DNA from 3 places in the Dyella humicola genome. Region 1 is predicted to be linked to each of the others. Evidence: riboswitches for the same ligand, from Rfam matches in the RefSeq annotation. Region 1 holds a riboswitch; each other region holds the start of a gene.

Evidence for each region. Region 1 has a riboswitch for cobalamin ahead of btuB (TonB-dependent vitamin B12 receptor). Riboswitches for the same ligand answer to the same signal wherever they lie in the genome.
Region 2: linked by a shared signal. The riboswitch ahead of btuB (TonB-dependent vitamin B12 receptor) and the one ahead of btuB (TonB-dependent vitamin B12 receptor) in region 1 are both predicted to bind cobalamin.
Region 3: linked by a shared signal. The riboswitch ahead of OUZ30_RS01800 (ribonucleoside-diphosphate reductase subunit alpha) and the one ahead of btuB (TonB-dependent vitamin B12 receptor) in region 1 are both predicted to bind cobalamin.

The regions. Positions count from the first base shown of each region.
Region 1 covers NZ_JAPDPC010000001.1:64,814-75,395, reverse strand. Annotated here, with positions in the region: gene edd (phosphogluconate dehydratase) at 1-184, opposite strand, end outside; gene pgl (6-phosphogluconolactonase) at 253-957, opposite strand; gene zwf (glucose-6-phosphate dehydrogenase) at 1,102-2,568, opposite strand; gene OUZ30_RS00305 (GntR family transcriptional regulator) at 2,788-3,540, shown strand; cobalamin riboswitch at 3,576-3,807, shown strand; gene btuB (TonB-dependent vitamin B12 receptor) at 3,937-5,835, shown strand; gene OUZ30_RS00295 (efflux RND transporter permease subunit) at 6,042-9,203, shown strand; gene OUZ30_RS00290 (efflux RND transporter permease subunit) at 9,539-10,582, shown strand, end outside.
Region 2 covers NZ_JAPDPC010000001.1:931,185-941,766, reverse strand. Annotated here, with positions in the region: gene OUZ30_RS04025 (cobyric acid synthase) at 1-802, opposite strand, end outside; gene cobD (threonine-phosphate decarboxylase CobD) at 802-1,797, opposite strand; gene cbiB (adenosylcobinamide-phosphate synthase CbiB) at 1,790-2,719, opposite strand; gene OUZ30_RS04010 (cobyrinic acid a,c-diamide synthase CobB) at 2,716-4,014, opposite strand; gene cobO (cob(I)yrinic acid a,c-diamide adenosyltransferase) at 4,024-4,626, opposite strand; gene OUZ30_RS04000 (hypothetical protein) at 4,706-5,287, opposite strand; gene btuB (TonB-dependent vitamin B12 receptor) at 5,364-7,172, opposite strand; cobalamin riboswitch at 7,330-7,551, opposite strand; gene clpB (ATP-dependent chaperone ClpB) at 8,309-10,582, opposite strand, start outside.
Region 3 covers NZ_JAPDPC010000001.1:418,870-429,451, reverse strand. Annotated here, with positions in the region: gene OUZ30_RS01815 (TIR domain-containing protein) at 1-1,784, opposite strand, end outside; gene OUZ30_RS01810 (energy transducer TonB) at 2,073-2,930, shown strand; gene OUZ30_RS01805 (type 1 glutamine amidotransferase domain-containing protein) at 2,940-3,803, shown strand; cobalamin riboswitch at 4,040-4,257, shown strand; gene OUZ30_RS01800 (ribonucleoside-diphosphate reductase subunit alpha) at 4,407-6,920, shown strand; gene OUZ30_RS01795 (ribonucleotide-diphosphate reductase subunit beta) at 7,098-8,123, shown strand; gene OUZ30_RS01790 (prohibitin family protein) at 8,577-9,446, opposite strand; gene OUZ30_RS01785 (hypothetical protein) at 9,454-9,651, opposite strand; gene OUZ30_RS01780 (BlaI/MecI/CopY family transcriptional regulator) at 10,015-10,401, shown strand; gene OUZ30_RS01775 (M56 family metallopeptidase) at 10,403-10,582, shown strand, end outside.

The sequences.
Region 1 (10,582 bases):
GTGCCTTGTCCGAGCCTTCGCAGGCGGCGAAGCCATGCGCGAGATTGCCACAGGAAAGTCGTTCGCGATGGGTACCGGAAGCTTGTACCGCATCGATGCGACGCAGGTAAGCCGCACGCGAATCGCGGCTGCGCTCGCGCAGACGCTCGGTGACTTCGGCAACCACGGGGTGAAGCACGTTCATGATCAAACTCCGGATAAGTCATGGCGCGCGACGAGGCGCGCCATGTACTGAAGGGTTCCGCGGAAGCCTCAGGGGCACCAATAGACGGTAACGGGCACGCGCTTCTGGGTCAGCACGGCGCGCACCGGATAATTCGCGGCCTCGCCCACGCCCTGACTGGCATCGGCCAGCAGCTGGCGCTTGGCCTCGCCCTCGATGTGCAGACAAAGTGCACGTGTGTCGAGCAGGGCGGACAGCGTGAAGGTAATGCGCGGCTCACCGGCGCCAGCCGCACGCATGGGCAGCACATGCACAGGATTGTTCGGATCCAGTGCTTCGGGAAGACGGTCGCCGCCGGGAAAGAACGAGGCGGTATGCCCATCGTTGCCCATGCCGAGCACAACCGCATCGAACGGCAGCGCCAGCGACGCCATCCGCGCACGCACCGTGGCAAGCCCGGCTTCCGGCGTCGGCGCATCGGTATAGAGGGGAACGAACTGCGCCGCAGACGCCTCATGCTGCAGCAGTGTCGCCTTCAGCATGCCCGCGTTGGAGCGTTCGTTACTCTCCGGAACCCAGCGCTCGTCGACCAGGGTGACCTGGACCTTCGACCAGTCCAGCGTCTCGCGAGAAAGGCGCTCAAACAAATGACGCGGTGTGCTGCCGCCGGAAACGGCGAGCAGGGCTCTACCGCGCTCAGCGATGCCTTCGCGCAGACGCTCGGCGAGGTTGGTGGCCAGCGCGACGGCCAGGGCCTGGCTGTCGGTGAAGCTATGTGTGGTTAGGTTCGACATGGGAGGCAGGGCGCAGGCAGGGCGGGGCTTCGCGGTGAATTCACGCAGGCTCCGCGGTACAAGGATGGCGGGAAGTCTAGGCAGGCCGCCGCGACGCTCGGGTGAATCACCCTTGCGTCACGGCGGCTAGTATCGGTGAGCGGTTTACTCACTTTCCTCGTTCCAGGTGCGGCCATCGCGCTCGATCAGTGCCACGGCAGCGCTGGGACCCCAGGTGCCCGAGGTATACGGACGCGGCGTCTCGCCGCTGTCCGCCCACGCTGCGAGAATGGGATCGGCCCACTGCCAGGCCGCTTCCACTTCGTCGCGACGCATGAACAAGGTGGGGTTGCCGCGCACCACATCGAGCAACAGGCGCTCGTACGCATCGGGCTGCTGCACGCCGAACGCTTCGGCAAAACTCATGTCCAGCGGCACGTGACGCAGGCGCAGGCCACCCGGACCCGGATGCTTGATGGTGAGCCACAGCTTGATGTCTTCGTCTGGCTGCAGGCGCAGTACCAGGCGATTCTGCGCGAGCACGCCAGCCGCCGGATCGAAGATGGAATGCGGCACCGCCTTGAACACCACCGCGATTTCCGACACGCGCTCGGGCAGACGCTTGCCCGTGCGCAGGTAGAACGGCACGCCGGCCCAGCGCCAGTTGGCGATTTCGGCCTTCAACGCCACGAACGTCTCGGTGTTGGATTTGCCACTGGCGAGTTCGTCGAGGTAACCCGGTACGCTCTGGCCTTCCGCGGCACCGGCGCGGTATTGGCCGCGCACGGTGAGTTGGGCGGCATTGCTCTCATCGATCGGCTTGAGCGAACGCAGCACCTTGAGCTTTTCGTCGCGCACCGCATCCGGTTGCAGCGACGAGGGCGGCTCCATCGCCACCATGCACAGCAACTGCAGGATATGGTTCTGCACCATGTCGCGCAGGGCACCGGCGCGGTCGTAATACGCACTGCGCTGGCCGACCCCCAGCGTTTCGGCCACGGTGATCTGCACGTGGTCAATGTGCTCGGCATTCCACAGCGGCTCGAACAGCGCATTGCCGAAACGCAACGCGAGCAGGTTCTGCACCGTTTCCTTGCCGAGGTAGTGGTCGATGCGAAAGGTTTGCGTTTCGTCGAAGACGTGGCCGACGGCGTCGTTGATCTGGTTGGCGCTGGCCAGGTCGCGGCCGATCGGCTTTTCCAGCACTACGCGGGCGCGGCCCTTGTTCAGCCCATAGGAGCCGAGGCGGTTGCAGATATCGACGAACAATTCCGGCGAGGTGGAGAGATAGAACACGCGGATGTGTTCGGGCTGCTCGCCGATCAACGCCGCGAACGCATCCCAGCCTTCGTCCTTGCGCGCATCCAGCGAGCGATAGCCCACCTGGCCCAGGAAGGCCTCGATCTTGGCTGCGTCGCCACCGTTTTCCTGCAGCGCCTTGCGCAGCGAGGCACGGTAGCCATCGTCGTCCAGGCCTTCGCGGGCGATGCCGACGATGCGGCTGGAGGTGGGGATCTGGCCATCGACGAAACGGTGGTACAGGGCGGGCAGCAGCTTGCGTACGGCGAGGTCGCCGGTTCCGCCAAAAATCACCAGGTCGAACGGCTCGACCGGCAGGGGAGAAGCAGTCACTTCAGTCACCTCAAAGGCGATGCGGGGAGCGGGCACAGGGCGCTGGCGCCCGTGCGGTGCCCCGGGATCGTACCAGTGACATACCAGGCAACACCAGTTCTCCGTGATACCGCGTGAACCCGCCTGGCACAACGGTTCTCATCGGAAATTGGTAACCTCGGAAAGTCCCGCCAAATCACCCGATTGCCATACTGGTATGGTCATTGGTATCGTTCCGGCATGGAAACCGCCCTCGTCAACGAATACCGCCGCCTGAGCCGAGACCCGGCCACCAGCCAACCGCTCGCCTACCTGCGCCTGCGCCGGGCCATCCGCAACGTGGTGGAACACCGCGATATCGAGCCGGGCCAGGCCCTGCCCAGCGAACGCGACCTGTCGCGCTTGCTGGAGCTCTCCCGCGTGACGATCCGCAAGGCCATCGCCGGCCTGGTCGAAGAGGGTCTGCTGAACCAACGCCACGGCGCCGGCACCTTCGTGGCCGAACGCATCATCAAGCCGATGTCGCGCCTCACCAGTTTTACCGAAGACTTGCGCGCACGCGGTCTCAATCCGCGTTCGGAGTTCTTCGAACGGGGCGTGGGCGAGGTGACGCCGGAAGAATCCATGGCACTGAACCTGTCGCCCGGCGTGCTGGTCGCCCGCCTGCATCGCGTGCGCTATGCCAAGGACGAACCGCTGGCGATCGAACGCAGCGTGGTGCCCGCCAGCATCCTGCCCGACCCGATGGTCGTTCACGACTCGCTCTATCAGGTGCTGGAAACGCTGGGTTGCCGCCCACGTCGCGCCTTGCAGCGACTGCGGGCCGTCTCGCTCGGCGCCCAGCAAGCCCGTCTGCTGCACGTGCCGGTGGGCAGTGCCGGCCTCAATATCGAGCGCCGCAGCTTTCTCGATGATGGCCGCGTGGTGGAGTTCACCACCTCGTGGTATCGCGGCGATATCTACGACTTCGTGGCCGAGCTGCAAACCGACTAAGCCGCGGCTTGGTTGCTGCTGGCGAGGGATAACCTTAAAATTCCGTTCGTTCGGGTGTCCTGCGGCGTAACTCCACAGGATGAAACGGGAAGCCGGTGCATGCTGCCAACGCAGCCATTCCGGCGCTGCCCCCGCAACGGTAAGCGAGTGATTCGAACCTGATGGCGACATGCCACTGTGCCTCGGCACGGGAAGGCGCCCGACGGTGCATGCACGCGATGCATGCCACTCGCAAGCCCGGAGACCGGCCCGACACGTAACGGATGGCTCGCGGTGGGCGAGGCCGGACGTCGTGTCATGGCGCATCTCGCCTGTCCGCCGTTCTGCTCCCCCAAGTGGCCGTCCGACCTCTGGAAGTCAGGTGTCGCGCGCGGGTGCGCGGCCACAAGGAACACCATGAAGAAGACTCTGCTGGCAGCTGCGCTGCTGTCGTGCACGATGGCCGCCCAGGCCGCTGATACAAACTCGCCGCCATCGCTGTCCACCGTGATCGTCACGGCCACGCGCACGTCGATCACCACCGACGAGGCGCTGTCCTCGGTCACCGTCATCACCCGCGCGGATATCGAACGGCTGCAGCCGGCGTCGGTACACGACTTGCTGGTGGGCTTGCCCGGCATGACCTTCACCCAGACCGGTGGCCTGGGTCAGCAGAGTTCGCTGTTCCTGCGTGGCAGCAATTCCACCCATGTGCTGGTGCTGATCGATGGCGTGCGCATCGGCGCGGTGGGTGCAGGCTTGCCGGCATTCGAGCAGATTCCGGTCGACCAGATCGAGCGCATCGAGATCGTGCGCGGTCCGCGTTCGAGCCTATACGGCGCCGATGCGATCGGCGGCGTGATCCAGATCTTCACCCGACATGGGCAGCAGGACGGCAAGCTCACGCCGTCACTCAGCGTGTCGGCCGGCAGCCACAGCTACACGGACGGCCACGCCGGCCTGTCGGGTGGTGACTCGCACGCCTGGTTCAACGTAGGCCTGGGCGGTCAATACACCAGCGGCATCCCCGCCTGCCGCGCCGGCGCCGCCGAGGCTGGCGCCGGTTGCTTCGTCGACCAGCCGGGCGACGATGCCTTCCGCAACTGGAACGGCATGGCCAACGGCGGTTATCGCTGGGACAACGGCACCGAACTGTCGGCAACGTGGCTGCGCAGCAAGAGTTTTGTCGAATACGCCGGCAGCCCCTTCAGCGGCAACCAGGCGGTCAACCAGCAGATCGTGTCCGGCGCGCGCCTGAGCTTCACCCCGCTCGACGCCTGGAAGGTGACGCTCAATGCCGGCCAGAGCAGGGACGATTCGTCGACGTACTTCCAGGGCGTCTACAACGACATCTTCGCGGGCACGCAGACGTATTACCCGCGCACGCCGAGCGGTTATGCCGACTCGCGCCGCAACCAGGCCTCGTGGCAGAACGACATCACCCTGGACACCAACCAGCTGCTGACGGCTGGCGTCGACTATCAGCAGGAATACATCAACAGCGACACCGGTTACCTCAACAGCCGGCGCGAGGACACCGGCGTCTATGCGCAGTACATGGGCACTTTCGGTCGCAACGAAGTACAGGCATCGGCGCGCCACGATCACAACGATCAGTTCGGCAATCACAACACCGGTGCGCTGGCGTGGGGCTACAGCTTCGATCATGACCTGCGCCTGTCGGCCAGCTACGGCACCGCCTTCCACGCGCCGACCTTCAACGACATCTACTACCCCTACGGCCTGGGCAATCCCAACCTGAAGCCGGAAAAGTCGCGCTCGGGCGAACTGGGCCTGAGCCAGAAGCAGGAGGCGTGGAACTGGGCGGTGAACGTCTACCAGACCAAGATCGACGATCTGATCGCACTGGATAGCAACTTCGTGCCGCAGAACATCAGCCAGGCGCGCATCCGCGGCGTCGAAGGCCAGTTAGGCGCGAACCTCGACGGTTGGCAGGTGCAGAGCTACCTCACCCTGCAGCAGCCCAAGAGCACGGCGAGCTCGTATGACGGCAACCTGTTGCCGCGTCGTCCGGAGCAGACGGCGCGCGTCGATGTGGATCGCCGCTTCGATGCGTTCGGCATTGGCGCCACCTTCTTTGCCTCGGGCAAGGCTTATGACGACCTGGCCAACCAGCATCGCCTCGGCGGTTACAGCACCACGGACCTGCGCGCGAGCTATGCCTTCCTGCCCAACTGGCGCATCGAGGCCAAGTTGGCCAACGTGTTCGATCGCAACTACGAGACGGTCTACTACTTCAACCAGCCTGGCCGCACCTGGTTCCTGACGCTGCGCTATAACCCGTCGACGCGTTGATCTGCTCTGCCGGCACCTCACGGGGTGTCGGCAATTAGCACGATCGTCATCCCGGCGTAGGTCGGGATGACGACGCCCGATTAATCCATCCCTTACGGCACATTCGCCGTCACCCGATTGCGTGCATAAAGGCGACCGAGGGTACGCGTACGCGTCCCGCTAGTCGGTGCGACAGGGGTGCGCCGATGACAACGGTCAGGATGCCCGTGAACCTTTTCGCGCCATTGATACGTCGCCCGATCGGCACCTCGCTGCTGGCGCTCGGCCTCACCCTGGCGGGCTTGTGGGCGTACCTGTTGCTAGGTGTGGCGGCGCTGCCTGCGATCGAATTCCCCGGCATGGTGGTCTACACCGAGGTGCCGGGTGCCAACGCGCAAACCATGGCGTCGACCGTGGCTGCACCGCTGGAACGACACCTGGGCCGTATTCCCGGCATCAAGGAGATGCATTCGGAGAGCAACGACGGCTCGACCTCGATCCGCATCCTGTTCAACTTCGGCAACAACACGGACAAGCTCGCGCGCGACGTGCAAGCGGCGATCAACGCGGCCCGGGTCGACCTGCCGTCGAGCATGACGGTGCCGCCCCGTTACTTCAAATTCAACACCGCCAACATACCCGTCCTACTGCTCTCGCTCACCTCTGAGACGGTCCCGCCAGACAAGCTCTACGACCTCGCGGATACCCTGATCAATCCGGCTCTCGCACAGATTCCCGGCGTGGCGCAGGTGCGCGTCATCGGCGGACGACCGCGCGCCGTGCGCGTCGAGCTCAATACCGTCGCGCTCGCCGCCAAGGGGCTGACGGCCAACGACGTGGCCAACGCATTACGCGCCGCCAACGTAACCTCCCCGCAAGGCACGCTGAGCGACGGCCGCACGCAGATGACGGTGACCGCCAACGACTCTCTGCACAACCCGGAAGAGTTCGGCAACCTGCTGATCGCGATCAACAAGAATGGTGCACCGGTGCGGCTGTCCGACGTCGCGCATGTGGTCAGTGGCCAGCAGGATGAGTACCAGGCGGCCTGGTTCAACAACCATCGCTCGGTGGCGATCCGCATCGCCAAGCGCCCCGAAGCCAATGCGGTGGCGACCGCCGACGCCGTGCGCGCCAAGCTGCCGCAGATGCGCGCGTGGCTGCCCGCGGACCTGCAGATCACGCCGATCTTCGACCTCACCCAGACCACCAAGTCCGCCCTTCACGAGGTGCAGGTGGCGTTGATGTTGAGCGTGGTGATGGTGGCCCTGGTGATGCTGGTATTCCTGCGTCGCATCGGCCCGATGCTGATTGCCATGCTGAGCGTGCCGCTATCGCTGGCGGGCGCCTTCGCGGTGATGTGGACCCTGGGCTATACGCTCAACACGCTGTCGCTGATTGCGCTGGTGCTGTGCATCGGCTTCGTGGTGGACGATGCGATCGTGGTGATCGAGAACATCGTTCGTCATATGGAAAAGGGCGCGCCCCCATTGGAGGCTGCGCTGGTCGGCGTGAAAGAGATCGGCTTCACCGTGGTCTCGATCACCTTGTCGCTGATTGCCGTGTTTGCCCCGCTGTTGTTCGGCAACAACCAGTTCACCCTGCTGCTGCGCGAGTTCTCGGTGACCCTGACGGCCGCCGTGGTGATCTCGGCCATCGTCTCGCTGTCGATAACCCCGGCGCTGTGCGGACGCTTTCTACCTGCCGACGAGAGCGGTACGCGCGCGCCGGGTCGCCTGGAGCGAACCATCGAGCGCTTCGACCTCGGCATGCAGCGTATTTACGCACGAGCGCTGGATTGGGCCATGCGCCATCGCCGCCTGATGCGTTGGCAACCGATCATCCTGCTGGTGCTGACCGTGGTGATGGCGACGGGCGTGGTCAAGCTGTTCGGCTTCAATTTCATGCCGCCGGAAGACATCGGCATGATCCAGGGCGATGTTCGCGCCGATGCGAATATCTCGCCCACCTTGATGGCGGAACGTGCCCAGCGTGCCTCGGCGATCATGAAGGCCGACCCCGCCGTGCTCGACGTCACCACGTTCCTGGGCAGCGACAATGCCGGCGGCGCGGTCGGCAACCAGGCCACCATGTTCGTCGACCTCAAGCCGCGGGGCAGCGGGCCGGGACAGCGCTCGGAGTCGATCAAGGACATCATCGCGCGCCTGTCGAAGGCCTACGAGAAGTTGCCCGAACTGCGCGTTTCGCTGAACTCCATCGGCTTCTTCAACGACAACAACGACAGCAACCGCGGCAGCCAGAGCTTCGAGCTGGTGAGCAGCAACAACACCGACCTGCAGCCGTGGGCGCTGCAGGTCGCGCAATTGATGCGCAAGCGGAAGGAATTCCACGACGTCTCCACCGACTACGACAGCATCGACAAGCAGCAGATGCTGAAGGTTGATCGCGCCGCGGCGAGCCGGTTGCAGGTGAACATGGGACTGATCGACTCGGCCTTGTACAACGCGTTCGGCCAGAACCAGGTCTCGATCATCTACTCGGACATCAACCAGTACTGGGTGGTGCTGACCTCGTCGGCGGAACATTCGATCAGTCTGGCGACGCTGCTCAACACCTACGTGCGCGGCGAGCAGGGCAATATGGTGCCGCTGTCGGCGGTGGCCCATATCGAACCCAATGTCTCACCGTCCCTGGTCATCCACACCAACCAGCTGGAAGCGACCCAGATTTACTACAACACCGAGCAGAACATGCCAACGGACAAGGCCATGGCGCTGATCGAGCAGATTGTGGCGGATGCGCGCCTGCCCGCCGGCATCCAGATCGGCTATACCGGCGGCAACCAGCAGCTGCAGGAAACCCGCAGCAACGCCAACGTGCTGCTGATCGGCTCCATCCTGGCCATGTACATCGTGCTGGGCATCCTCTACGAGAGCCTTGGCCATCCGCTCACCATCCTTTCCACGCTGCCAGCCGCGGGAGCGGGCGCGTTCCTGGCGATGTTGGCGACTGGCCTCTCGCTGTCGCTGATGGCCATCATCGCGATCCTGATGCTGATCGGCATCGTGAAGAAGAACGCGATCCTGATGGTCGACTTCGCCCTCGTCGCCCAGCGCGAACACGGCTTGTCGCCGCCGGAAGCGATTCGTGAGGCGGCCCTGGTGCGCTTCCGTCCGATCACCATGACCACCCTGGTGGCGATGGGCGCGGCGCTTCCACTGGCCGTCGGTTTTGGCATCGGCTCGGAAATGCGCCAGCCGCTGGGCGTGGCCATCGTCGGCGGCCTGCTGGTGTCGCAGCTGCTGACCCTGCTCAGCACACCGGCCATCTACCTGTGGAATTACGACCGTAAGGAGCGCAAGGCCGCGCGCAAGGCGAAGCGTGCGGCGAAACGGGCGTTGGCGGGGAAGCTGGAGCCCGCGGGCTAAAAGTGGGGTTGAGGGCAGGTGGTGGGGGCGCCAACACCAACGGCCGCGCAAGACTTGCGGTGGGCTGACGAAGTTCCCTGAACACGAGTGGGGCGCCGCTCCTTTCAGTCATACTCCTCCGCTACCCACCCCCATCCCCAGATTTCCTCGTCCCCTGTCTTTCGGCAGGGACGGACTTCAGGCACATTCGCGTGTCGTGTCAACGCAGGCATAAAGTGCAGCATGACTGCGTATTCCGCCTACGACGTGCGTGAACGCACGCCTTCAACGCCCCATGGCCGCTTCCCTGGCCGCCATGAGGCTGTGCGCAGCCTCTTACCGGTATGGAAACCTGAGTGAATATCTTCGCGCCCCTGATTCGCCGCCCCGTAGGCACTTCACTGCTGGGGCTTGGCCTGTTGCTGGCGGGCCTGATTGCCTATGGCCTGCTCGGTGTGGCGGCGTTGCCGTCGCTGGAAGTCCCAGGCGTGTTCATCTCCGCGGCGCTGCCGGGCGCCAGCGCCCAGACCATGGCTTCCACCGTGCTCGCGCCGCTGGAGCGGCATCTGGGGCAGATTCCCGGCATCGAGGACATGTACGGCAATGCCACCGAGGGCGCTGCCACCATCCAGATTCGCTTCAACTTCGACCGCAGCGCCGACAAGGCCGCCCGTGACGTGCAGGCAGCGATCAATGCCGCCCAGGCCGACCTGCCGGTGATGCCGAGCCCGCCGCAGTACTTCAAGTTCGATACGTCGCAGATTCCGGTCCTGCTGGTGTCGCTGACCTCGACAAGCCTGCCCCCAGACAAGCTCTACGACCTTACCGATACCCTGCTGAAGCCTGCCGTCTCGCAGATTCCCGGGGTGGCCCAGGTGCAAGTCTTCGGTGGTACGCCGCACGCGGTACGGGTGGAACTGGACACCAATGCGTTGGCGGCCAAGAGCCTCACCGCCAACGACGTCAGAAACGCCCTGGTCGCCGCGAACGTCACCTCACCGCAGGGCGTCCTGAGCGACGGCCGCACCCAGATGACGGTGACCGCCAACGACGGACTGCGTGAGCCCGAAGACTTCGCCAAGCTGCTGATCGCCCAGCGCAACGGCGCACCGGTGCGCCTGTCCGACGTGGCCAAGGTGACCAGTGGCCAGCAGGATATTTACCAGGGCGCGTGGTTCAACGGCCAGACCACCGTCGCCATGCAGATCAGCAAGCGCCCGGAAGCCAATGCGGTGGCTACGGTGGAAGAGATTCGCGCGCGCCTGCCCGAATTCCGCCAGTGGATGCCAGCGGACGTGCAGATCACCCCGATCTTCGATCTCACCCAGACCACCAAGTCGGCGCTGCATGAAGTGCAGGTCGCGCTGATGATCAGCGTGGTGATGGTGGTGCTGGTGATG
Region 2 (10,582 bases), 870 kb from region 1:
CGAGATCCGTGTGGTTGCTTATCCGCGGCAACGCCGGCACGGCCACGCGCAGGCCTGCGCCAGGCTTGTGCGTCCGATCGCGTGGCAAGGCGTCTTCGGCTTCGAGTTGTAGGCCCTGCAAAAAAGGCAGCACGCCCAGTACGGGCTTGCCGGTCTCGCGTTCCAGCCAGTCCAGACCCGATTGCAGCAACGCGGGATCGCCGCGAAAGCGGTTGATGACGAAACCGGCGACGCGTTCACGTTCACTATCTGACAGCAGTGCAAGCGTGCCGACCAAATGCGCGAAGACACCGCCGCGATCGATATCAGCAATCAACAACACCGGGCAATCGACCGCTTCGGCGTAGCCCATATTGGCGATGTCCCGGTCGCGCAGATTGATCTCGGCGGGACTGCCAGCACCTTCCACGATGACCGCGTCGTACTGCGATACCAGCCGTGCGTGCGATGCGAGCACCGCGTCCATCGCGATGCGCTTGTAGTCGTGATAGACACGCGCATCCATGTTGGCGATGGCATGACCGTGCACGATGACCTGGGCGCCCACATCGCTGTTGGGTTTCAGAAGGACCGGATTGAAATCGGTATGCGGCGGCACGCGGGCCGCCTGCGCCTGCACGGCCTGGGCGCGACCGATTTCACCACCATCTACCGTGACCGCCGAATTCAGCGCCATGTTCTGCGGCTTGAACGGCGCCACGGCGACGCCGCGCCGATGCAGCCAACGACACAACGCCGCCACCAGCGTGCTTTTCCCCGCATCGGACGTGCATCCCTGCACCATTAATACACTGGCGCTCATCAGGTCATCCCCATCAAACGGACACTTGCCAAAGCTTGGTCCAGGCGAAGCAAGCCAGCCTCATCGGCAGGCAATCCAAAACGCAGACTACGCGGCTCGTCGAACAGCCGCGTGAGGATGCCGCGCTCGGCCAGTGCGTGATGCCACGACGGGGCCAGCTCATGACGCCACCAATGGAAGAACGCGCAGCCTGCTGTCGGTGTGACCGCGTGCATGAGCAACACCTCGGCAAGCCGCGCGCTGCCATGTCGAAGCCATCCGCGTGCCTGCGCTTGCCAGTCACGATCGGCCAGCGCCAGCTTGAGCACGTGGCGAGTCGGGCCGCTCAAGGTCCACGGACCGAGATAGTCTCGAAGCGCATCCAACAGCGGCCTTGACGTACATACAAAGCCCGCGCGGATACCCGCCAGTCCAAAGAACTTCCCAACCGAACGCAGCACGACCAGCCCGTCACGCGCGGTAAACGGACAAAGGCTGTCGTCCGGCGAGACGTCCATGAAGGCCTCATCGACGATCAGCCAACCTCCGCGGGCCCTGAGGCGCGCGTGGCAGGCCAGCAACGCCTCACGCTGGAACCGCTCACCGCCCGGGTTATTCGGGTGGATCAGCACGATGACGTCTAGCTCGTCGGCACGCTCCAATAGCGACCATGCCGATAGACAGGTCACCTCGTGGCCCGCCCTGCGCCATGCATGTGCGTGCTCGTTGTAACCGGGAGCGATGACGCCTACGCGGGACGGCCCGCGCAAGCTTGGCAGTGCCTGGATGGCGGCCTGCGAACCGGCAACCGGCAGCAGCTGTGGGGCGTGATAGTAGGCCTGCGCCACGTCCACCAAACCGTCGTCATCTTCGGGTAGACGATGCCATGCCTGGGCCGGGATCTCAGGCACCGGCCACGCGAAGGGACTGATGCCGGTGGAGAGATCAAGCCAGTCCGGGAGCGCAATGCCATAGGTGATGGCTGCCTGCTGCAAGCGTCCGCCGTGCTCAAGCATGGCTGGTCACCCGCCATAACAACGCAAACAAGCATGCCACCGCCAGCCACAGCGCCACACCACGTCGCACCAATCGAAGCGCACGTGCAATGGCGCCTGCGTCCGGCGGCAACCCTTCGCCCAGCACCGGTCGAGACTCCCACACACCGGCATAAGGCGCCGCGCCACCCAGCCTCACGTCAATCGCACCCGCACCGGCCGCCATGACCGGGCCGGCATTCGGGCTGTCCCATGACGATGCCTGCGTCTGCCAGCAACGCCATGCCCGCGTCGCGTCACCGAGCAGCGCATAGGTTGTCGCGGTAAGCCGCGCCGGTAGATAGTTGAGCGCATCATCGAGCCGTGCCGCAGCCCAGCCAAAGCGCTCGTATCGCGCCGTGCGGTATCCCCACATGGCGTCGAGCGTATTGGCCAGCCGGTACAACACGGCACCCGGCGCACCGAACAGGACAAACCAGAACAGCGCAGCGAAGACGGCATCGTTACCGTTCTCCAGTACTGACTCGGTGGCCGCCGCTGCAACCTGCGTTTCGTCGAGCACGTGCGTATCGCGACTAACCATGCGGCCCACTGCAGTACGCGCCTCGGGAAGGTTGCCGTCATGCAGTGCACACGCCACCGGCGTGGCGTGCTCGCCAAGGCTGCGCAAGCCTATAGCGAGATAGAGCACCACGGCATCGAATACGAAGCTGAGCCAGCCAGTCATGCTGCCGAGCATCTTGGCCGCGAGCCAGCAGAGCACGACCAACGGCACTACAGCGAGGCTCCAGGCACGCAGGCCAGCCATGTACCGATCGCGATACAGTCGCGCTTCAATGCCACCCGCCAACCGGCCGAACGCCACCAGCGGATGCGCACGCCTTGGCTCGCCCAGCCAGGCGTCGAGCAGGATCGCCGCCAGCATGGCAAGCGCCGTCGTCATGGCAGGAACAATTTCGTGGCGGCCTCCGGGTTGGAGGGAAAGTACGCATGCATGAAGCTCGCCGTAAGGCGTTCACGGCGATAGACGCCTTCGTTACTAGGCCCCTTGTCGGGATTGACCGCCATGGCCAATGGCGCCACATCGATGGCCGCATGCGCGTAGTGGAAGGTGTGTCCGCGCAGCGTGCCCTCCGGCAACGTGACCGATTGCATGCCGAGTCCGCCCAGTCGGGTCTGCATGGTGGCGCGACCTGGCAACAGGCCCGCCATGCTAAAGGTCTCGCCATCGCGATTGGTCAGCTCGTCGAGCGCGTAGAGCATGCCGCCGCATTCAGCGAGCAGAGGCTTGCCGGCATCGACATGCGCATGCAACGCCTGGCGCAACATGTCATGGCCCGACAGCGCCGACAAATGAAGCTCGGGATAGCCACCCGGCAACCACACCGCATCGCAATCAGGCAGGGATTCCCCCGCTATGGGCGAGAAGAACAGCAGCTTTGCGCCCGCTGCACGCAGCACGTCCAGGTTAGCCGGGTAAATGAAACAGAACGCCTGATCGCGCGCGATCGCCAGGCGCAAACCTCGCAATCGCGAACCGACCGGTGACGTCGCCACCGGTAAGAATGCCGCGGGCGGCGGTAGCTCGGACGAGGCATGCGCAGCCCAGGCATCGGCCAGCGCATCGAGTCGGGCATCGATATCAGGCAATTCCCCCGCCGACACCAAGCCGAGATGGCGTTCGGGCAAGGCAAGTGATGCATCGCGCGGCAGGGCACCCAACCAACGCAGATCGGGCGGCAGACTGTCGGCCAATAATTGAGCGTGATACGCACTGCCAACGCGGTTGGCGGTTACGCCATGAACCTGCAGCCCTTCGCGATAGCGCGCCAACCCCGTGGCAATGGCACCAAAGGTTTGTGCCATGGCCGAGCCATCGATCACGGCCAGCACAGGCAAGCCCAGCTTCTGTGCGAGGTCCGCGCTGGACATGCCGCCGTCGAACAGACCCATCACCCCTTCCACCAGGATCAGATCGGCGTCCCCGGCGGCTTCATACAGGCGCGCACGGACATCGTCTTCGCCACCCATCCATAGATCGAGCTGATACACCGGTGCCCCGCTGGCGCGTTCGAGCACCATCGGGTCAAGAAAGTCCGGGCCCGTCTTGAATACGCGCACGCGCCTGCCTGCGCGCGTATGCCAACGCGCCAGCGCCGCGGTCACCGAGGTCTTGCCCTGGCCCGAAGCCGGAGCGGAAACCAGCACGGCAGGGCAATGATGGGTTTTCGGTTGCATCGACATCACCTACAGCTCGATACCCTTTTGAGCCCGGATACCGGCCTCAAATGCATGTTTCACCACGCGCATTTCCGTCACCGTATCCGCCTGCTCGACCAACCTATCCGGTGCACCGCGACCCGTGATCACCACGTGTTGCTGCGGCGGTCGCGCAGCGAGTGCGGCGCCAACCACGCCAACATCGAGATAACCCTTCACCAGAGCGATATTGAGCTCATCCAACAGCACGAAGTCGTAACGGGCATCGGTCAGCATGCCCGCCGCCACCTGCCATGCTGCATCGGCGGCCTCGATGTCGCGGGCCTTGTCCTGGGTCTCCCAGGTATAGCCTTCGCCCATCACGTGATAGTCGATTTCGTCGGGAAAGCGACGGAAGAACGCCTCTTCGCCGGTGGAAAAACTGCCCTTGATGAATTGCACCACGCCACAGTGGAAGCCATGACCGAGCGAGCGAGCCAGCATGCCGAAGCCGGACGAACTCTTGCCCTTGCCGTTACCGGTGTTCACCACCAACACGCCGCGTTCGATGGTGGCGCGGGCGATCTTGCGGTCCACCAGTTCCTTCTTGCGCTGCATGCGCTCGCGATGGCGCTCTTCGGCGGTCAACATTTCACCGCGCGACGGATCGTTCATAAGCCTGCTCCCCGGCTATGCATCTGATGGAACCTACTCGTCATGGACATGGCTCCTATGCCTGCTGCGCTGACGGCGCGGCACGTGTCGACATCAGCCTGGCAACGGCGGCATAGGCCACCAACGCCACCGTGACATAAGCGAGCGTGGTGCGCACGAACAGGGGAGCCCACTGCCACAGACGCGACACGTACTCGGCCAGGTGCGGCTGTGCATAACGACCACCCAGCCAATAAAACGCGCCATTGGAGATGGCAAAGGAAACGGACGCTGCCAGCAGCGCGACGACCCAGGCGCCCAACAGCGAAGCCGTGCTGATGCGCAGGCGTGGCGCGTACCAGCGACCGCCATACCAAAGCACGGCATAGGCCGAGGGCAGGAACGCATACGCCGGCGTGACGCAAAAATCGCTGACACCGGCATACTGGATCGATGCCCAGTCCAGCCCCATGGCAAGCGCCACCAGCGAGGCGAACATCGCGTGGCGGCGTAGCAACAGACCACCGATAAAGAACACGGCCATCGAAGCATCGGGCAGATGCAGCACATCGCCAAAATGCTTGAAGCGGGTGGACAACATGACCAGCACCAGCAACCCCAATAGCAGGGCAGAACGCGGACCTGACGGTAACTTCATGACGTGACTCCCGGATCTTGGTCTAAGGTCTTGCAATGGTCACGCGGGGCTGGGACGACCCGCCCCGCGCTTGCGCTTATGGAGCCGGCTGGTAACGCAGGGTCAGCATGTAATTGCGACCGGGCTGGTTGTAATACCAGGCCGTCTCATAGTTTTTGGCGAACGCATTGTTGAGCGCCAACTGCAGCTTCCAGCTGCGATCCAGTGCATAGGCCACGCGCAGATCGGTCAGGGTGTAGCCGCCGAGCGGATGCTGATTGGCAAGATCGTCGTAACGACGTCCAGCCACGTACCAGCTACCGCCCACGCTGAAGGCACCGAAACCGCGGTCCACATCGACGCGCGCCGTCTGGCGTGCGCGACGCGGCAACAGATTGCCGTACTGGTCGCCAGGCGTTTCATCGCGCGGATCGAGCCAGGTGGCCGTGCCGGTCAACAGCCAACCGGCGAGGTGTCCACTGACCACGCCCTCGGCGCCGCGAATGCGCGCATCTTCCACGTTGCCCGGCAGGCCGGTCGACGCGTCATAGGTGATGAGGTCATCGACCTTGTTGCGAAACGCATTGAGCGACCAGTAGCCCCAGCCGTAGGCGCCACGGAGGCCCAATTCGATGTTCTGCGAGGTTTCCGGCTTGAGGTTGGGATTGCCGTAGTACGGGTAATACAGGTCGTTGAACGTGGGTGCCTTGAACGCCGTACCGTAGCTGGCCGTCAGGCGCAGGCTGTTGCTGAAATCCCAGCCCCACAGGACGCTGCCGGTGTTCTTGCCGCCGAACTGGCTGTTGTCGTCGCGGCGCACGCTGGCCTGCAGCGACTGGCGCCCGAAGGTCTGTTGCCACTGCACGAACACGCCACGATCGATGCGGCTGTCCACGGCGTAGGCGGTGCTGCTGTCCACCTGATCACGCTGCCAGTCGAAACCGCTGCTGAGCAGGCCACCGCCCAGCGCGATATCCGCCTGCAACGAACCAATATCGCGATGGGTGTCGAAACGGTCAACGTAGACGCCTTGCAGATAGTCCTTGCTGAAGTCGCCGCTGGTACCCACGCTCAAGGTGAAGGTGAGGTCCTTGGTGGGACGGTAGTGCAGACGGCCGCCGACCACCTGGGTCACGCTTTCGTCGGAGTCGGAATAGGTGCCGTCGTAATAGTTGTGGCCCTCGCTGCGGAACAGGCGGACATCGGCGTCCCATTGCTGGTCGAAGCGATAACCGCCCTGCAGGGTCACGGCGGTGTTGCGATAGCCGTCCTTGTCGGGCTGATCGGCGAAACACGCGGCACCGACTTCGGCGGCTCCCACGCGACAGGCGTTGATGCCGTCGGTCTGGTCATGCGAGGCCTGTAGCGAATACCAGCCGTTACCGCTCGTCCCGGCCAGACCAGCCGAACCGCTTAGATGACCATAGCTGCCCACGCCCAGGCTGAAGGCAGGTACGAACGAGCCCTCGGGGCGACGAGTAAAGATCTGGATCACGCCACCGATGGCCTCCGAACCGTACAGGCTGGAGAACGGCCCGCGCACGATCTCGATGCGCTCGATCTGCTCGACGGGGATGTCCTGTAACGCAGCCGTTCCAGTGGTGGCCGAGCCGATCTTGATGCCATCGACCAGCACCAGCACATGATCGGACTCGGTGCCACGCAGAAATGCGCTGGTGGCCTTGCCTGGGCCGCCGTTGTTGGCCAGCTGCATGCCGGGCGTGCCGCGCAGCAGGTCCGCCAGGGATGCCGGCTGCAGGCGTTCGATATCGGCACGATCGATCACGGTGATCGCCGAAAGGGTCTGGTCCTGCGTCTGCGCAGTACGGGTCGCGGTGACCACGACGCTACTGAGGTCGGTCGTCGCATCGTCGGCGGACGCCGACGAGATCACGGTCAACAACATCGCCGCCAGGATCGTCTGGCGGACGGGGGACTTCTGAAATGCCACAGCAATGCTCCTCAACCGCGCCTGCCCGCGCGGTTTGCATGAGATAAGGAACAGGCGTGAGGAGACGTGGCGGCCATGCGACGCATGGCATCCATGACATGGCCCACCGCCTGTCTGGTCGTACCTCGAGGCCGGTCTCCGGGCTCGCGAGCGAAGGCATCGGATGCCTTCCGGACCAGCGCCTTCCCATGCCAAAGCACAGTGGCTATTGCTGACCGTTTACTCGCCTACCGTTGCGGGGGCAGCTCCGGAATGGGCGCTCACGCGCCGCACCGGATTCCCGTTTCAACCACTCGCTTTGCAGCTGGTGGTCACCTCAGGCGGGGCGATCTTAGCAGACGGGAGATTCGATCGCCTGCCGGCGCGCTTTGCTCCTTCTCCCTTCCGGGAAGAAGGCTGGGATGGGGGGCGGGTGCTTGCGGTCACGCGTTGACCGAGCGATATCGCCAGGTTGCCGCTTACGCAGCGGGCGTTCCGAACCGCTGCCGCGGTCCGGGTCACTTTTCTTTTGCTGGCCCAAAAGAAAAGTAACCCAAAGAAAATGGCCTAAAGAGCCAGAGCTCATAGCATGGCGCGGGATACGAGCCTGACGGGCGTGGCCAGCCGAATGAGTGGCGGCCCACGGCCGACACACCGCGGCTACACCGCAACGCGCCGATGCGAAGAGGGCTTAAGGCGTCGGTGGTGGGGTGGTTACCTGGCACTTGGATGCGACAAACATCACGACCTTTGGCCGAGCCTGCTTTAAGTCCTCATCGCGGTGGCGCGTTGCGGTGTAGCCGCTGTGTGTAGCCGTGGGCAGTCAGTTCCCTAATCGCGGGAACCTTCCAGCGCTTCTATCCCACGCAATGCTGCCAGCTCTAGAGGCCGTTTTCTTTGGGTTACTTTTCTTTTGGGCCAGCAAAAGAAAAGTGACTCGAGCGCCGGCAGGCGATCGAAACGCCCGCTGCGTAAGCGGCAACCTGGCGGCCACGCTCAGTCGTCGCGTGACAGCATGCTCCCGCCCCTCGCCCCAACCTTCTCCCCAAAGGGGAGAAGGAGAAAGAGCGGGTGACTCGACGTTCAAGCCGAAACCACCTCAGGTTTCGAGGTTACTGTTTGCGGAACGTCAGATGCCCCTGCTCTGCATCCACCACGATCGTGGTGCCGCCAGGGAATCGGCCTTCCAGGATCTCCCTGGCCAGCGGATTCTCCAGCTGCTGCTGGATCGCCCGCTTGAGCGGACGCGCACCGTACACCGGATCGAAGCCCACATTACCGAGCAGATCCAGCGCCTTTTCGCCGATCTCCATCTTGAGCTCGCGTTCGGCCAGGCGCTTCTCCAGATAGGCGAGCTGGATCTTCGCGATGGCGCGGATCTGCTTCTTCTCCAGCGGACGGAACACCACCAGCTCGTCCAGGCGATTGATGAACTCGGGACGGAAGTGCGCCTGCACCACGCCCAGCACGCTCGCCTTCATCTGCAGATAGTCCGCCTCGCTGTCGCCCGCGTGCTCCTGGATCATCTGCGAGCCGAGGTTGGACGTCATCACAATGACGGTGTTGCGGAAATCCACCGTGCGACCCTGGCCGTCGGTGAGGCGACCATCGTCGAGCACTTGCAGCAGGATGTTGAACACATCCGGGTGCGCCTTCTCCACCTCGTCCAGCAGGATCACGCTGTACGGGCGGCGACGCACGGCCTCGGTGAGATAGCCGCCTTCCTCGTAGCCGACATAGCCAGGAGGCGCACCAATCAGGCGACTCACGGAGTGTTTCTCCATGAATTCGCTCATGTCGATGCGCACCATGGCGTCCTGCGTATCGAACATGAACTCGGCCAGCGCCTTGCACAACTCGGTCTTGCCGACGCCGGTGGGGCCGAGGAACAGGAACGAGCCATACGGGCGGTTGGGATCGGACAGGCCAGCTCGTGCACGACGAATTGCATCGGATACCGCGCGGACCGCCTCGTCCTGACCGACCACCCGCTTGTGCAGCGCGGACTCCATTTGCAGGAGCTTTTCGCGCTCGCCTTCCAGCATCTTGTTGACCGGGATGCCGGTCCAGCGCGACACCACTTCGGCGATCTCTTCCTCGGTGACGCGATCCTTCACCAGCTTGAACTCTTGCGTTTCAGCGGCCTGCGCGGCGACAAGCTGCTTCTCCAGCGCTGGCAACGTGCCGTACTGGATCTCGCTCATCTTGGCGTAGTCCTGGCGGCGCTGCGCGGCTTCCAGCTCGATGCGGGCGGCTTCGATCTGCTCCTTCACCTTGGTCGCGCCCTGCAGCGCGGCCTTTTCGGATTTCCAGATTTCGTTGAGGTCGGAGAACTCGCGCTCGAGCTTCTGGATGTCTGCATCGAGGTCGGCCAGGCGCTTCTTGGACGCCTCGTCGGTTTCCTTCTTCAGCATCTCGCGCTGGATCTTCAGCTGGATCAGGCGGCGCTCCAGGCGGTCGAGCTCTTCCGGCTTGGAATCGATCTCCATGCGGATGCGCGAAGCGGCCTCGTCCATCAGGTCGATGGCCTTGTCCGGCAGCTGGCGATCAGGGATATAGCGATTGGACAGCGTGGCCGCGGCAACGATGGCCGGGTCGGTGATCTCCACGCCGTGATGCACCGCGTAGCGCTCCTTGAGACCGCGCAGGATGGCAATCGTGTCCTCGACGTTGGGCTCGCCCACATAGATTTTTTGGAAGCGGCGCTCCAGCGCGGCATCCTTCTCGATGTACTTGCGGTATTCATCGAGCGTGGTCGCGCCGATGCAATGCAATTCGCCGCGCGCGAGCGCGGGCTTGAGCATGTTGCCGGCATCCATGGCGCCATCGGCCTTGCCGGCGCCAACCATGGTGTGCAGCTCGTCAATGAACAGGATGATCTGACCTTCGTTCTTGGCCAAATCATTCAGCACAGCCTTCAGGCGCTCTTCGAATTCGCCACGGAACTTGGCACCGGCGATCAGCGCGCCCATGTCCAGCGCGAGCACGCGGCGATCACGCAAGCCTTCCGGCACTTCGCCCTTGACGATGCGCTGGGCCAGGCCTTCGACGATGGCGGTCTTGCCCACGCCGGGTTCGCCGATCAGCACCGGGTTGTTCTTGGTGCGACGCTGCAATACCTGGATGGTGCGGCGAATTTCCTCATCGCGACCAATCACCGGATCGAGCTTGCCGCTTTCGGCGCGCGCGGTGAGGTCGATGCAGTATTTCTCCAGCGCCTGGCGCTGTTCTTCCGCATTCTCGCTTTGCACTTTTTCGCCACCGCGCAACTTTTCGATGGCCGCTTCGATATTCACCTTGTTGGCGCCAGCCGCCTTGAGGGCGGCACCCAGTTCACCCTTGTCTTCCAACGCCGCCAATACGAACAATTCGCTGGCGATGAACTG
Region 3 (10,582 bases), 350 kb from region 1:
AATTCGGCGGCCTGTTCCGTCCGCGCTTCGGCCAGCTCTCGTTGCAGCCTTGTGTCGGCGGGGCTCTCGCGAACCAGCTCGGCATAGATCGATAGCGACTGCGCGGTCAGGGCTTGCGCCGAAGGCAGATCGTCGTTGAGGCGTTTCAGCCGGGCCAGTTGCTGAGCGTAGTGGGCAAGGTCGTCCTGAGCGCCGCTATTGTGGGGATCGAGCTTCACCAACGCGTTCGCCATCTGCACCGCCTGCTGCAAATGGTGCATGCCGGTCTCGTCATCACCGGCCAAGGCCAGCGTGCGCCCCAGGATGGCCCGCACCGTGAGCATGGCGTCGCTTTGCTCATTGTCCTTGGGGTTTCGCTCCGCCAATTCGGCTTCGATGGCGTCGTCCTTGGCATACTCGACAATGGCAGTCACAAGATCTCCGTGCAGGAGCGCCAGCTTGCCGAGATTGTTGTGCGCACCACCGAGTTCGACCGCCCATTCGGTCTTGTCGGGATTAGCTGCCACTAGTTTCCTCGACAGTTCCAGCGCGCTCTTGTACTGCACCGATGCTTCGTCCAGGCGACCGAGCGTCTCCAGTACATGGCCGAGATTGTTGTAGATCATCTCCCGCTCAAACTGCAGCACGAGATCGTTCGCCGCATGGGGTTCGGCCTGCTGCAATACGTTTTGCGCCGATTCAAAGCTCGCCTGCGCCTGGTCGAGCTGTCCCTGGAACCACTGGTTCTGCCCAATGAAGGTCAAGATGCGCGCGTGCTGGAGCTGACGAGGCACGTCGGTGGGATGGGCAGCAGCCAACGAGGAGGTCAGCTTCGCCGCGGCCTGGTAAGACACCATCGCTTCGGGCATATGACCCAGTTCCTCGCGAATGCGGCCGATCTTTTGCAACGCCGTGGCGCGTTGCGCCAAAGCCTGGTCGGTGACATCCGTGACCGGCAACGAGGTGAAATACGCCATCGCCTTGTCGTCAACGGCCGCCATAATGTCGAGACGCTTCACTTCCTGCAGTTTGTCGTTGAGATCGCCAAGCATGAAGTCGACCAGATCCTCGGCCTGCTTCTGGCGGCGTTCCGCGACCTGGCTGGCCACATCCGCGGCGTGTTGCGCAATCGTTGCCCTGATCGCCAGGACCGTGGTTACCGCCATCACGACCAGTGCCGCTGCGGTGACCGCCGTCATACGGCGATGACGGCGATGCAGCTCCCGTTGCCGCAGGCTGTCGAAACCGATATCGAGCATGCCGGCGATCAATTTCAGCTTGGCCGTGCTGCGGCTGTCTTTGCCTGCGCGCGCATCCGCTGCGATCGGCTCGGTGTGCGTTGTGGTCGGCTGTCCGTCGGCATTCAGCTGAAAGCGCAGCGCCGGCGCAAAACACTCCTCGGCCCCCCGGCCCGGCCAATCACTGGCGTTGGGTTCGCCATCGACGATCAGGCAAAAAATGCGTTCGCTACGGCCCAACCGTTTGAAGGCCAGCACTTCCTCCTGCACCCAGCGCGAGGTCGCCGAACGCGGCGAGCAGATCACAATCAGGTTCTCGGATTGCCCGAGTGCCTCGTTGACCTTGCGGCCCAGGTCGGTGGCGCTGGCCAGTTCGTCGCGGTCGCGGAAGATGGGCGCAAGACGCCGCGGAATCGTCCCCGCGGTCGTCTGCTGGCCGACCAGGCGCGATGGCACGCGATAGGTTTCCAGTGCCTTGTGCAGCCAGTCGACCCAGGACTTGTCCTGGTGGCTGTAGCTGATGAAGGCGCGGTACCGGAACTCCGATACCACGGGGGCCTGCGCCATAACGCACCGCACTCCCGCAGAAGGCTGCCGCCCTCCTTGGCCGTGGAATCCCCACGACATTCGGTCGGAAACCAGGCACCGACCTTCCGAAGACGCCGACAAAAGCATTCGGAATCATCACCGTAGCATACCAAATGTGATGACCATCACACTTTTAAGGTCGTGGCGGGCTGTTCGACCCATTCGAAAACCATGGCACGCCCCCGGCTGGCGACTGGCCCCGCCTTGGAAGGCTAAATGCCGCCCCCGTAAAGCTAGACTGCGTGCATTCCAACGGAGGGATTCGGTATGAGGCTTTTGCTGGTGGGCATGTTGAGTGTGTGGCTGTCGTGCGCGACACCGGACGCACAGGCGGAAAATGTTCGGAAGATCGCCGAGGCGAGCATGCTCGTGAAGGGTGCTGTGCAGATCAGTCCGGACGGCAGCGTCAAAGGCTATGTGCTCGATCAGGCGGAGAAGCTACCGCCGGCGGTCACCGAGCTCATCCGGAAAAATATCCCTTCCTGGAAATTTCAGTTTGCTGCCACGCCCGAGGCTGTCTTGAATGAGAGCATGAGCGTGCGCGTACTCGCCAAGGCCGTCGACGCGCAACACGAATCGGTGAGCATCATCGCCGCGACTTTCGGCGACGATAAGGGCGCCAAGGACGAGCGCATCCAATTCAAGACCAGGCGGCAACCCCAGTACCCGCCGATGGCCATCGATGCGCGGGTATCGGGCACGGTCTTCCTGTTGTTGCGCATCGACCGGGATGGCCGCGTGCAAGATGCTTTCGCCGAACAGGTCAACCTGCGTGCCTACGGCGACAAATGGGCCATGGATCGGTATCGCAAGAGCCTAGCCGGCGCTGCGCTCAACGCTGCCAGAGAATGGACCTACGATATCCCGACGAAGGGTAAAGACGCCGATGCGCCCTATTGGCTGGTGCGTGTTCCCGTCAGTTTCGATCTTCACGCCTTCGGCGAACAGCAGTCACCGGCGTCGGAATACGGTCATTGGGACATCTATGTACCCGGTCCCAAGCAAGACGTGCCCTGGGTCAAGGACCGCACCCTGCTTTCCGAGGCTCCTGACGCCATCCCAGACGGAGCACTCCACCAGGTTGGCACCGGGCCGCGCCTGGCCACATCGCTGGCTGGAAGCTGAGTACACCTGATGGCCCACGTATTGATCCCCCTGCCGCACCAGGACTTCGACCCCAGCGAAGTCGCCGTGCCGTGGCGCGTGCTTACCCAGGCAGGCCATCAGGTGACGTTTGCCACGCCAGACGGCCAGACGGCCAGCGCGGACCCGATCATGATCAGTGGCGAAGGACTGGATCTGTGGGGCTGGATCCCGGGCCTGCGCAAGCTGACCGCGTTTGGCCGTCTATTGCGCGCCAATGCGGTTGCGCGTCGCGATTACGCCGCGCTACTGAAAGATCAGGCCTTCAACGCGCCGCTGCGCTGGGATGACGTCGAGACCGCTGGCTTCGATGGACTGCTGCTTCCCGGTGGCCACTGCGCGCGTGGCGTGCGTGTATATCTCGAAAGCTCGCAGCTGCAGCATGTAGTTGCCGCCTTCTTCGGCGCCGACAAACCGGTCGCCGCGATCTGTCATGGCGTGGTGCTCGCTGCGCGCAGCCGCGGTGCGGATGGTCGTTCCGTGCTGCATGGCCGACGCACTACCGCGCTGACCTGGGCGTTGGAGAAATCCGCGTGGTCGATCACCCGCATCACCCGCTTCTGGGACCCGGACTACTACCGCACGTATCCCGATGGTCCCGGGCAGCCGGCGGGCTATATGTCGGTGCAGCAGGAAGTGACGCGCGCACTGGCCAGGCCTGAAGATTTCCTCGATGTGCCTCGCGACGTTCCAGACTATCGACGCAAGACCTCCGGCCTGGTGCGTGACAGCGCTACGGATGGCAGACCGGCCTTCGTTGTGCGCGACGGCAACTATGTCTCCGCTCGCTGGCCGGGGGACGTGCACCGTTTCGCCGCGACGTTCGCCGACATCCTCGCCAGCCGGCCGAGCTGAGCCAAGCACTCTGCTTCAAATCCCAGGGCGATCGTCGAAGCAAGCCGTCATCCGCGATGGCGGGGATGACGACTCAGGCGAAGTGGCGTTTCGGCCTGCTGCCGTCCTTCCTGTGGAGCCATTGAACAGAGCCCCAGGAAATTTTCCTGCTGGGCCGATAACCCCCGCCACCGCCTCACTTTTTCCTGCTTATCCACCGCCTAATCCACAATCTATTGGGTTGACCGGCCTGGTTTAGCCCGATATGTTGTGCTGGTCGGTGCCTCTCTCAGACCTACGGTCGGATTGGCTTAATAGGGAATCCGGTGCAAATCCGGAACTGCCCCGCAGCGGTAAGTGGAAACGAAAGCCCCCATCGCACTGGCCCTCAGCGGCTGGGAAGCGGGAGCAAGTAGGCCGGGTCGCAAGACCCATGTCCACGAGTCCGAAGACCTGCCGGCACATCGTGGCCTGAGCGCCGCGATGCGTGGTGACGGCTTCCGCGGGGAGGCGCGTCGATGCGCAGGGCGGCATGCCCTGTCGGTCGACCGTCCGTGGACTCGCACTATTTCAGCCCTGCGCGCGGGAGCAGGCGGTTGATGACCAGGCCCGGAGCGATGCTGCATGCAACCTATCGATACCACCTCGCGCGAGCGTACTGACGACCGCGCGGACGCCGCCGTTTTCCCTGCCGAGGCCGTCGTGGCCGAAGCACCCCAGCCCATCGCACCCGCCCAAGGCGGCGACGACGCGCCGTTTGCCCTGACCCCACCGCATAACCCTGGCCAGATGCGCGTTACCAAGCGCAACGGCAGCCAGGAGATCGTCGACGTCAACAAGATCGTGCGCGCGGTCACTCGCAGCGGCGAAGGCCTGCACGGCGTCGATCCGCTGCGCGTGGCGCTGAAGACCATTGGCGGCCTGTACGACGGCGCCACCACGCGCGAGCTGGACGAACTGTCCATCCGCACCTCCGCCGCACTCACCGCCGAAGAACCCGAGTACGGCCAGTTGGCCGCGCGCCTGCTCAGCGCTTATGTCGACAAGGAAGTAAGCGGCCAGGAAATCCAGAGCTTCTCGCAGTCCATCGCGCGCGGCGCCGAACTTGGCATCCTGAATGCGCGCCTGCGCGATTTCGTCGCCACCAATGCGCGCAAGCTCAACGACGCCATCGATCCGCTCGCCTCGCGCCGCTTCGAATACTTCGGCCTGCGCACGGTGTACGACCGCTACCTGCTGCGCCATCCTCAGCTGCGCAAGGTGATCGAGACGCCGCAGTACTTCTTCATGCGTATTGCGTGCTCACTGGGCGGCAACGAGATCGGCGAGACGCTGGAACTGTATCGCCTGCTGTCGTCGCTGGAATACATCGCCAGTTCGCCCACGCTGTTCAATGCCGGCACCGCGCATGAACAGCTTAGCTCGTGCTTCCTGCTCGACTCGCCATCCGATTCGCTGGAGTCGATCTACAACAAATACGCCGACGTGGCCAAGCTCAGCAAGTTCGCTGGCGGCATTGGCCTCGCCTATTCGCGCGTGCGCTCGCGCGGTTCGCTGATCAAGGGGACCAACGGCCATTCCAACGGCCTGACACCGTGGCTGAAGACGCTGGATGCCTCGGTGGCCGCCGTGAACCAGGGCGGCAAGCGCAAGGGTGCAGCTTGCGTCTACCTGGAACCGTGGCACGCCGACGTCGAGGAATTCCTCGAGCTGCGTGACAACACCGGCGACGAAGCCCGCCGTACTCACAACCTCAATCTCGCCAACTGGATTCCCGACGAATTCATGCGCCGCGTCGAGAGCGACGGCGACTGGTCGCTGTTCGACCCCAAGATCGTGCCGCACTTCGTCGACAGCTGGGGCGAGACCTTCGAGAACGCTTACCGCGAAGCCGAGGCCAACGGCCTCGCCGCGAAGAAAGTGAAGGCGCGCGAATTGTATGCGCGCATGCTGCGCACGCTGGCCCAAACTGGCAACGGCTGGATCACCTTCAAGGATCGCAGTAACGCCACCAGCAACCAGACCGCGCGCCCCGAAAACGTCATCCACCTGTCCAACCTGTGCACCGAGATCCTGGAGGTGACCTCGGCCGAGGAAACCGCCGTGTGCAACCTGGGTTCGGTGAACCTGGCGCGCCATGTGGTCGACGGTGTGTTCGATTTCGACAAGCTCGCCTCCACGGTGCGCACCGCGGTGCGCCAGCTGGATCGCGTGATCGATCTCAACTTCTACCCCATCGACACCGCCAAGACCGCCAACAGCAAGTGGCGACCGGTCGGCCTGGGCGTGATGGGCATGCAGGACGTATTCTTCAAACTGCGCCTGCCGTTCGACTCGGCCGAAGCACTGGCCTTGTCCACGCGCATCGCCGAAGAGATCTACTTCCACGCGCTGTCGCAGTCGAATGAACTGGCGGCACAGCAAGGCGCGCATCCCGGATTTGCCGAGAGCCGTGCGGCCAACGGCGAACTGCAGTTCGACTACTGGAGCAACGCGCAGCCGCACGACAGCGCCCGCTGGGAATCCTTGCGCGAAGCGATCAAGGCCAAGGGCCTGCGCAACTCGCTGCTGATCGCCATTGCACCCACCGCCACCATCGCGTCGATCGCCGGTTGCTATGAATGCATCGAGCCCCAGGTGAGCAACCTGTTCAAGCGCGAGACGCTGTCCGGCGATTTCCTGGTGGTGAACCGCTACCTGGTCGAGGAACTGAAGACCCTCGGCCTGTGGACCGGTGAAGTCCGCGACGCCATCAAGCTGGCCGAGGGTTCGATCCAGGGCATCACTGCGATCCCGGAGCGCCTGCGCAGCATCTATCGCACGGTATGGGAACTACCGCAGAAGGCATTGATTGATCTTGGTGCTGCACGTGGGGCCTATATCGACCAGAGCCAGTCGCTGAACCTGTTCATGGAAAACCCTAATATCGGCCAGCTCAGCTCGATGTACATGTATGCGTGGAAGGCGGGCATCAAGACCACGTATTACCTGCGTTCGCGTCCGGCCACCAAGATCGCCAAGACGACGGTGTCTTCGGCGCCAGCGGCGAAGGCTGCGCCTGTTGCGGATCAGGAGCAGGCGACGGCGGCCGTGTTCTGTTCGCTGGAGAATCCGGAGTATTGCGAAGCCTGCCAGTAAACCTATTCGCACCCGCCTCCTGGCTCGTCATCCCAACGAAGGCTGGGACCCAGCGCCTTTCGCCGACACTTGCCGTCGAAGAGCAGGAAGTCACTGGATTCCAGCTTTCGCTGGAATGACGAACAAAACCGAATGGCGACGGCCTGCGGCTGTGCGTCACTGATGCAAGGGAACCCCATGTCCACCCAGCCCGACCGCCCCCAACACATCCTCGACCCCGGTTTCGAACTCACCCTGCGCCCCATGCGTTATCCCGAGTTCTACGAGATGTATCGCAATGCGATCAAGAACACCTGGACGGTGGAGGAAGTGGATTTCTCGCTCGACGTCACCGACCTGAAGTCAAAGATGTCGGAAGCTGATCGCCACCTCATTCATCGCCTCGTCGCGTTCTTCGCTACCGGTGACACCATCGTGGCGAACAATCTCGTCCTTAACCTGTACCGGCACATCAATGCGCCGGAAGCGCGCATGTATCTGTCGCGCCAGCTGTACGAGGAAGCACTGCATGTGCAGTTTTACCTCACCCTGCTCGACACCTACATTCCCGATCCGACCGAGCGCAACAAGGCCTTCCACGCGATCGAGACGATTCCCTCGATCCGCCAGAAGGGCGAGTTCTGCTTCAAGTGGATCGATTCGGTGCAGAACCTGCATCGACTGGAGACGCGCGAGCCTCGCCGCCAGTTCCTGCTCAACCTGATCTGCTTCGCGGCCTGTATCGAAGGCCTGTTCTTCTTCGCTGCGTTCGCTTACGTGTATTTCCTGCGCTCGCGCGGCCTGCTGCACGGGCTGGCATCGGGCACCAACTGGGTGTTCCGTGACGAAAGCTGCCACATGGCTTTCGCGTTCGACGTGGTACGCACTGTGCGATCGGAAGAGCCGGACCTGTTCGACGACTCCATGCGCAGCCAGATCGAGGAGATGCTGGAAGAGGCGATCGCTTGCGAAACGCAATTCGCCGAGGACGTGCTTTCCGGTGGCGTGGCCGGCTTGTCGGCGAAGGACATGCGTCAGTACCTCGAATACTGTGCCGACCAGCGCCTGACCCAGCTCGACCTGCCCAAGAAGTACGGCGCCAAGAACCCGTTCGACTTCATGGATCTGCAGGACGTGCAGGAAGTGACCAACTTCTTCGAACGCCGCGTCTCGGCCTATCAGGTTGGCGTGCAGGGCGAAGTGGCATTCGATATGGCGTTCTGATCGAAAACCGCGGCGTCGAAATCGCCTTAACGCAGCAGAAAATGGAAGTGCCCGTCACAAGAGACGAGCTTTTTTATCACCGGCTGCTTATCGCAACCATGGCAACTTCCGCTTATTGGTAACTCATCGTAAACGTCGCGTATGCATCAACACTACCGGGCTTCACGACGCCTCCGGTTTGTACTTAGTGCGCTGTCTGCGGGATGTTGACCGTCGCGTTGCCCGTTTGGGTGACAAACCACTGATTCGTGTTGCCCGCCGTCTAGGCGCGTTTGTGCGCCGGACAAAATTCGTAACCCGCGTCCTCCCTGAGCGATTCTTCGGACGAGTGGGCGGGCATCTGCACCCACGTTGGCTTGACTTGAATCAAGAGCGGAGAAAGCACTCAGTGATCGCGGCACTCCACCGTACTCGACGCCCGCTCCCGGCGTCGAGTGCGGGAATCAAGCTTGCTTACTTGCTCGGCACCGGGCTGCTAAGATTCACGAACGGCAAGGCACCGCCGCCGTTATAGGTGGGCAGGTGACCGTCCCATTTCTCGATGGCAGACATTTGCACGACGTTCGGGTTCTGGCGTAGTGCTTCGCCTTTCAGCGAGATCGCCTTTGCCTCGGCCTCCGCGATGGTGAGCTGGGCTTGCGCATTACCCTGTGCCTCGGCCTCCACCTTTTGCGCCTCGGCCTGTGCCTGAGCCACCTCGTTCTGGCGCTGCTCGGCCATTTGCGTGGCCTGGATCTTGGCATTGATCGACTGCACTACGTTCTCCGGCAAGCGCAGTTCGCCGATCCAATAGATTTTCTCCACCACGATGCCGACCGAACCCACTTCGTCGGCAACGTCCTTCTGCACGGCTTCGATAAGGCTGGCCTTACCCTTGCCGTAGACCGATTCAATGTCGAGACTGGAGGCGTCCTTCACCAACGCATCGCGGATCATGTTGCGCAGATAGACGTCGGTGATCTCATCGATGCCCTTGCGGTACTTCTGGAAGATCAGCGTCACCTTGGACGGATCGACGTGATAGGTGATGCCCACATCGGCATTTACGGTCAAACCTTGCGATGTCTGGAAGCTGATCGACTCATCAACCGGGCGTCCTTCGAATGCGGACCTGGTGAACGTATAGGTCTGAGTGAAAGTGGGGAAGGTGTACATCTCATAGCCCCAGCCCACCCAGTAGCGACCCGGCGGCAATTCCTGCAACGAACCCTTGTCGTCGCCATACATCTGGAATTTCACGCCCACATTGCCCGCCGGCACTTTGGAGCATGCAGCAAGCGACAACACCAAAGGCGATAACAACACCGTCACTAAGCGCTTCATGGCTTGATCATTCCTTGTGAGAGAGAACACGGCGCAGGACGACATGGCCCCACGCCGCTAGCAGGGCGAGGAGACCGAGACCTACGAGTACGGCAGACGTACTGGCGGCGGAGATCAGTTCCGGGCCGATGACAGCGACATAAACAAGCACGCCGATGGCGAACGGCCACCCGCCATACGCCAGCCTGTTGAAGAGCGTCTTCATGGATTTCCCCTTGCTTTGAACTTGGCGCCATGCACCGATTTGGACGTCCATCCGGCATGCCTCACCCATCAGCGCGATCAACCCGCTGGCGGAGATACAGCCTGGAGAACGATGGGGAGCGCTAGCCCGTCCGCGAGAAGCGGTGCCGGATGCGGCAAGACGAGTAGGCGAATAAGGTGGCCACGGCCTTCATATAAGCGCACTCCGATGCGCGCTGCTGGATGAGGACGGCGCGAAGTCTACTCCGCTTTTTGTGCGACGCAACAAGTTCGTTCCCGACCCATTGCCCTGCCCAACGACCTATTGACTACAGCTGTAGTCACGGATTAGCTTGACTACAGATGTAGTCATAGGGATTCAAACGTGGCCAAGCCATCCATCGGCGACCAGGAACTGGCGCTGCTGCAATACATCGCTGAACACAACCATGCGTCGGTCGGTGAAGTCGTCACCGGTTTTGGCGAACCACGTGGGCTGGCCCGCTCCACCGTGCTGACCATGATGGACCGCCTACGCAGCAAGTCGTTTCTGCGCCGCCGCCAGGTGGATGGCGTCTATCGCTACAGCCCGTCCACGGGTCCCGGCGAGGTGATGCGATCGGCGGTCGGCCAGTTTGTAGAAAAGACACTCAGTGGTTCGGTGTCGCCCTTTGTTGCGTGGATGTCCGAACGCGCCGAAGTCAGCGATACCGAACTCGCCGAGCTGGAAGCGCTGGTAAGCCAGCTGCAATCGCGCCGCAAGGAGACCTGAGATGAGCGCCTTCTCATCGTTCGCTGAAGTCGTCGTCGATCGTCTTGCCTGGACGTCTTTGCAGGCGGCCCTGCTCGCCGGCGGCATCTGGCTTGCTGGCCGATACATGCCGCGCCTGCCGGCATCGACGCGAAGCCTGTTGTGGTGGTTGCTTGGCGTGCAATTGTTGCTCGGTCTGGTC